DNA from 2 places in the Ensifer sp. B1-9 genome. Region 1 is predicted to be linked to the other one. Evidence: riboswitches for the same ligand, from Rfam matches in the RefSeq annotation. Region 1 holds a riboswitch; the other holds the start of a gene.

What was found. Region 1 has a riboswitch for cobalamin ahead of bluB (5,6-dimethylbenzimidazole synthase). Riboswitches for the same ligand answer to the same signal wherever they lie in the genome.
Region 2: it holds a riboswitch for cobalamin, as region 1 does, so the genes downstream of both, nrdH (glutaredoxin-like protein NrdH) here and bluB (5,6-dimethylbenzimidazole synthase) in region 1, are expected to answer to the same signal.

The regions. Positions count from the first base shown of each region.
Region 1 covers NZ_JBCHVG010000011.1:189,713-193,115, forward strand. Annotated here, with positions in the region: gene ACQ5BM_RS21500 (DUF2865 domain-containing protein) at 21-1,100, shown strand; gene bluB (5,6-dimethylbenzimidazole synthase) at 1,057-1,800, opposite strand; cobalamin riboswitch at 1,847-2,058, opposite strand; gene ACQ5BM_RS21510 (SDR family oxidoreductase) at 2,163-2,975, opposite strand; gene ACQ5BM_RS21515 (phytanoyl-CoA dioxygenase family protein) at 3,064-3,403, opposite strand, start outside.
Region 2 covers NZ_JBCHVG010000009.1:140,267-143,669, forward strand. Annotated here, with positions in the region: gene ACQ5BM_RS18120 (LysR substrate-binding domain-containing protein) at 1-514, opposite strand, end outside; gene ACQ5BM_RS18125 (hypothetical protein) at 644-955, shown strand; cobalamin riboswitch at 1,234-1,458, shown strand; gene nrdH (glutaredoxin-like protein NrdH) at 1,749-1,970, shown strand; gene nrdI (class Ib ribonucleoside-diphosphate reductase assembly flavoprotein NrdI) at 1,983-2,399, shown strand; gene nrdE (class 1b ribonucleoside-diphosphate reductase subunit alpha) at 2,369-3,403, shown strand, end outside.

The DNA of each region.
Region 1 (3,403 bases):
AGTAGGAAGAGACTTCGCCCGTGTTCCCGCGCTTGAAACACGTCGCTGCGGCGCTTGTGCCGTTGGCTCTGGTCGGTGCCGATCCTTCGCTGGCATCGACCGTGTGCGACCGGCTGAACACCCGGCTTGCGCAAATGTCCGACATCGTCGCCAGCAATGCCGACGCCCGCGACTATGCCAGCGCCATCTCACGCCAGAACATCGAGTTGCGCCGGGCGAAGAACGATCGCCGGCGCGCGGGCTGCGGTGGCGGCAGCGTCGCCACCTTCGACGGCGGAGACCCCGACACCTGCAGCGAGCTCGACAGCCTCATCGCCGAGATGGAAGACAACCTGCGCATGCTGAAATCGGAGCGTGAGCAGATCGTCGCCGGCGGCAGCGAAGACACCCGTCGCCGTATCGTCGCCGCGCTCGAGATCAACGGCTGCTACAGCGACCGCGACTATTTTGCGAGCGTCGAACCCGAAGAGCCGGAGACGCACCGCAACATCATCGCCGATCTGCCGCCTGACGACGCCTACGGGCCGATGCTTGGGCATGGCGAAGACGGCTATGCGCCGCAGGACGGCTACTATCGCGGGACGTTGCGGACCATGTGCGTGCGCACCTGCGACGGCGCCTTCTTCCCGATCTCTTCGGATGCGACGCCCGCCGACTTCCCGCGTGACGAACAGGCCTGCCGGGCGCGCTGCCCTGGCGCCGAGACGGAGCTCTACTTCCACGACCTCAACACGGAGGAGAGCGAACAGATGGTCTCGGCCGTGACCGGCCGGCCCTATACCGAAATGCCCAATGCCTTCGCCTATCGCACCCGCGGCATCAGCAAACCCGGCATGTGCGGCTGCCAGATACCGCAGACGGCCGCGACCTCGCCGAAAGCGACCGGTACGATGACCGGCGATGACCAGTCGTCAATCGTGGTGATCGAAACCAAGAAACCGGCAGATGCAACGACCGCTAAGGCGCCGCCCGAGGAGCGCCCCTACGACCCATCCAAGAACAAGGTGCGCGTCGTCGGCCCGACCTTCCTGCCCAACGAAGAAACCTCGATCGACCTCAAGCACCCAAAGGGACCGGCCTATCAACCGGTCCAGAATTGATGTCGGAACGATCCGTCGCTGCAGTTCCCCAGCCTTCCTCGAAGACCAGTTCTTCCAGCGGCAAGCGCTGGCGCCACCCTTTCACCGCCAGCTCGGGCTGCTGATAGAGGCGATCGACATAGCCGAGGCAGAGCCAGGCAACGATCTCGATATGATCGGGGATGCCGAGGATCGCCTTGACTTCCGTCTCGTGGAAGATGCTGACCCAGCCGACGCCGACCCCTTCGGCGCGCGCCGCCAGCCACAGGTTCTGCACGGCGCAAACCGTCGAATAGACATCCATCTGCGGATTGTGCGTGCGGCCGAGAACGACGGCGCCGCCGCGTGTGCGATCACAGGTGACGCAGATGCTGAGCGGCGCCTTGCGAATGCCTTCGAGCTTCAGTGATCGATACTTGGCCTGTTGTTCCTCCGCAAACATCCGCGCCGCCTCGTCATTGGCACGGCGAAAGGCCTGCCAGACGCGTTCGCGCGTTTCCGGCGCCCGCACCAGCACGAAGTTCCAGGGCTGCATGAAACCCACGGACGGCGCGCTGTGCGCCGCCGTCAGCAGCCGCTTCACCAGTTCGTCGGGCAAAGGCTTGTCCAGGAATTCATCGCGCACGTCGCGGCGTGTTTCGATGGCGCGGTAGACGGCCTCCCGCTCTTCCAGCGAAAAGGCACCGGCAGCCGCAAGGCCGCCCTTCGGTTCAGTCAGCATCGTTCGATCCCCAACAATGCGAAAACCTCCCGCCGTCCACGCGGGGTTCGGTCTATCTCGCCAGGCCGGTCTTCTGACTTCGGTTCAACCGGTCGCCCCACCTTCCCAGATCGCTTGAAGATCCAGTGGCAAAACCTTGAATCAATTCAAGGCACTTCGAGAGGCAACCGTCCCCGTCACAGCGTTGGGCACGTTCCAGAATGACACCGGATTCCCGATTCTCCCGCTCGCGCGGGCACCTGACGGCGCCATAAGGGCACAGCCGCCAGGGAAAGACAAGCACCCGTCAGGGCGGGTGAGGAAAAGTGCCGGCGGTTTTCCGCCCGCATCCCGCTCTACTTATAAGGATCGATCACCGTGATCTAAAGCGGCGCCACCGGATGCGGCGAACCGTCATAGCCGCCCCAGACCGACTGGTCGAAGCAGATCACCGATCCGGTCATCAGCCCGGATTCGGCCGAAGACAGATAGGCGCAGGCGCGCGCGACCTCCGCCGGATCGACGAGCCTGCCGAACGGTTGGCTGGCGGCCGCCTTTTCGAGCCAGTCTGCGGCGGCGCCGTGAAACTCGCGCTGGATGCGATCTTCGCCTTCGGATGCCATCCAGCCGATATTCAGGCCGTTGACGCGGATGCGGTTGCGTAACAGCGCGTAGGCCGTGTTCTTGGTCAGCGTTTCGAGGGCCCCTTTCGATGCGCAATAGGCCGCGATGACGGGCTGCCCGGCCATCGCCGACATGGAACCGATATTGACGATCGTGCCTTCGGTCCGCTCGCGCCGCATCACCTTCACCGTCTCCTGCATCAGGAAGAACGGCGCCCGTACATTGATGGCGAACATCCGGTCGAAGAGCTCCGGTGTCGTGTCGAGGATCGTGCCGCGATCGGTAATGGCCGCAGCATTGACCAGCGCATCGACCCGGCCGAACTCCGCATCGCAGGCGGCAACGACCTTCCGCGCGAGCTCCACCTTTTCAAGATCGGCCTCGACATAGACCACCTTCGCGCCGCTGGCCTTGCCGATTTCCTCCGCCTTCGCGCGCCCCTTGGCGGCATTGCGCCCGCAAATGACGATGCCGGCTGCACCGCGTTCGGCGAAAAGGCCGGCAATCGCTGCGCCCAGTCCTTGCGTGCCACCGGTGACGATGGCGATCTTGCCTTGCATTTGTCCGTTCATCGAATTCTCCCTCGGGAATGATCGCGTGAAACAGGTACGGCTCCCGAGCGCAACGCATCGGGAGCCCGTCAAATGTGAGATTGAACCGTCAGCTCAGCTTGCGCCGTGCCTGTGCATCGAGTGCCGCTTGAAAGTCCTGCTCGCTCGTTCCCGCAGCCAGTGCCTCGCGCATCAACTGCGCCTGCGTCTTCGGTGCCAGGCCGCCGAGCGGCGGATCCCGATCGAGATTGGTCGGAAACGAATAGCCCTCGGCGCAGGATGCGATGACGTTGGCGGCTTCCGCCTCGGTCAGCTTGCCCTTCGCCAGCAATGTCTTCAAGGCCGGGTAGAGCGTCGCGCTCATCGTCAGCCGGTCGACCGTCTCCATCGCCCGACCGAAAGCCGAGGACACCTGCAGGAGATTGGCGACGCGGCGGATATCGGCGGAG
Region 2 (3,403 bases), on a different contig from region 1:
TCAGCTGGTGCTTTTCCAGGAATGACGGGGTGCAGACCGGCATGTAATCGATCGGGAACAGCGGGAACACGTCGTTGCCCGGCCAGTCGCCGTTGCCACTGCGCACTGAAAGATCGATGGCGTCGCGCTTGAAGTCGACCAGATCGGTCGACATGTGCACCCTTATGCTGATGTTCGGCTGGGCGGTCTGGAACGAGGCGAGCCTGGGGCCGAGCCAGCTCGAAACGACGGTTGGAAGCACGGAAATGTGCAGGTGATGTTCGGTCTTGTCGGCAATCTCGGAGAAGGCCGCGCCCAGCAGATCGATCGCCTCCGTCACCTTCGGCGCCAACTGCCGCCCGGCGGCCGTCAACCGCACCTCGCGCGCAAGCCGCACGAAGAGCGGCGTGCCGATGCGCTCCTCCAGCAGCCGGATCTGGTAGCTGACGGCAGCCTGAGTCATCCCGAGTTCCTTGGCCGCGCGGGTGAAACTCAGGTGCCTGGCGGCGGCTTCGAAGGCGCGCACCGCACTCATGGGAGGTATCTTGCTCATGGCGCTGAGATAAGCATTCTTTATGCCAGCATGCGAGAAATCGCTTTGCGCGAAGCAGCAAAATTCCTCACTTTTTTGGCGAACACAACAGCGAAAACAAAGAGGATAGCAATGCTTAGCGCAGTGCGATCAACGATCCTTCATGTCCTGAAGCAGGCCGGGAGCGCCCTCAACTCGACCATCGCCATCGATACGTTCAGCGAATTCCAGCTCCGGGATATCGGCCTGACGCGGGATCACGAGACCATCCGCGCGCGCGTCGGCGACGTTGCCGATCCATGGCACTGGTCGAAGGAAGACACGTCATTCGCGCCGAAACCCTCACCAAAGAGGGACCGCACCAACACGCTGCCAGCCGTGACGATCTCGCCGCGCGCGCAGCCCGGCGAAAACAGGGACGTCAGCATCTCGCTTTGCGACTGATGGATTGCCGAGACAGAACCTGTCCGGATCTTCTGGTGCAGCATCCCGCGATCGAGCGGACCACACCGCAGAGACCTTCGGCCAGAAACCTCGCAATCGCCGCGGCGGCGCCACGACGCACATTGGCGGAGCGCGCCAGATTGAAGCCAACAAGCCTCCCCCAGTAGGTTCCGCTGCAGTCTGCCGTTTACTTCCCGTTATCCATACCGAGAAAGAAACGACCCTCCGCACCGGGTCTTTGACATCGCGCACCTATTGACGCAAATTTGCGATCAGATACTATATCTAGTGTTCGAGGTTCTTCCGATTCGCAAGGATTGGGAGCTAAGACGGGAATACGGTGCGCCGGCGGCTTTCCGCCCGGCTATGCCGTAGCTGCCCCCGCAACTGTAGACGGCGAGCAACTGTCCGGAATTGGACCACTGAGGCATGAGGCCTCGGGAAGGTCGGGATGGAAGCGTCGACCCGTGAGCCAGGAGACCTGCCTCGAGCAACAAACGTCCACGGGCGGGGTGTCCGGAGGGGTTGAGTACGGCAGGATGAGCCTGCCTGATCGTCTCGACGTCTCCCCGGCAGCCTGTCGAAAGCTTCGGGGTGAAGTCATGTCTGCGTCATCGAAATCCTATCACTCGCCAGTCAAGAGGCGCGGTTTCCCGCGCAGCTGAAGAAGAGGCGTGCCCGGGCTCCATATCCGAGCAAGCCACAGCCATGACAGCCCTGCATTTCGCCGGATCGCGGTCGCGTGTCCACGCGCCTTCTCTTGCCCCTATCCAGCCGACCAAACGAGGAAGAAATGAACGTCACCGTCTACAGCAAGCCCGCCTGTGTCCAATGCACCGCGACCTATCGGGCGCTCGATCGCCAGGGCGTCAGCTACGAGGTCATCGATATCTCCGTTGACCAGGACGCGCTCGAGACGGTCAAGGGCCTCGGCTACATGCAGCTCCCCGTCGTCGTCGCCGGCCCCGAACACTGGGCGGGTTTCCGCCCCGACAAGATCAGCACGCTTGCTTAGAGGAGACAGGCGGTGGGGCTTATCGTCTATTTTTCCAGCCGCTCGGAAAACACCCGTCGCTTCGTCGAAAAACTCGGCCTTCGCGCGAAGCGCATACCACTCGCGGAAGGTAAGGATACACTTACCGTCACCGAACCCTATGTGCTGGTCGTGCCCACCTATTGCGGCGACGACGGCCGGGGTGCCGTGCCGAAACAGGTAATCCGCTTCTTGAACGACGCGGGCAACCGCTCTCACATCCGCGGCGTAATTGCCGCGGGCAACAGCAATTTCGGCGCGACCTACGGGGTCGCCGGCGACGTCATCTCGGCCAAGTGCTGCGTGCCTTATCTTTATCGTTTCGAGCTAATCGGAACGGACGAAGACGTCGCTAATGTCAAAAACGGGATGGAACGATTTTGGACGTCACAACACGCGAACACCCCCTGAAGGCGACGGAAGCGGCGCTGGACTATCACGCACTGAACGCGATGCTTAACCTCTATGACCAAGAGGGCCGGATCCAGCTCGACAAGGACCGGCTGGCGGCGAAACAGTACTTCCTCCAGCACGTCAACCAGAACACGGTCTTCTTCCATAACCTCAGGGAAAAGCTCGATTATCTGGTGACCGAGGGCTATTACGAACAGGAGGTGCTGGACCAGTACTCCTTCAACTTCGTGCGCGACCTCTATGACCACGCCTACGCCAAGAAGTTCCGTTTTCCGACCTTCCTCGGCGCGTTCAAATATTACACCTCCTATACGCTGAAAACCTTCGACGGAAAGCGCTACCTGGAGCGCTACGAGGATCGCGTCTGCATGGTGGCGATGACGCTGGCGCGCGGCAACGAGCAGCTTGCCCGCGATCTCGTCGACGAGATCATTTCCGGCCGTTTCCAGCCAGCGACACCGACTTTCCTCAATGCCGGCAAGAAGAGCCGCGGCGAGCTCGTCTCCTGCTTCCTGCTGCGGATCGAGGACAACATGGAGAGTATCGGGCGCGCGATCAATTCGGCGCTGCAGCTTTCCAAGCGCGGCGGCGGCGTGGCGCTGTCGCTCACCAATATCAGAGAGATGGGCGCACCGATCAAGCAGATCGAGAACCAGTCGTCCGGCATCATCCCGATCATGAAGCTGCTCGAAGACTCCTTCTCCTACGCCAATCAGCTTGGCGCCCGCCAAGGCGCAGGCGCCGTCTATCTGCATGCCCACCACCCCGACATCATGCGTTTCCTCGATACCAAACGCGAGAATGCCGACGAGAAGATCCGCATCAAGACGCTATCCCTCGGCGTCGTGATCCCGGACATCACCTTTGAGCTCGCTCGCAACAACGAGGACATGTATCTGTTCTCGCCCTATGATGTTGAGCGCGTCTACGGCATGCCGCTGACCGAGATTTCGGTAACGGAGAAGTATCGCGAGATGGTCGAGGATGCGCGCATCCGCAAG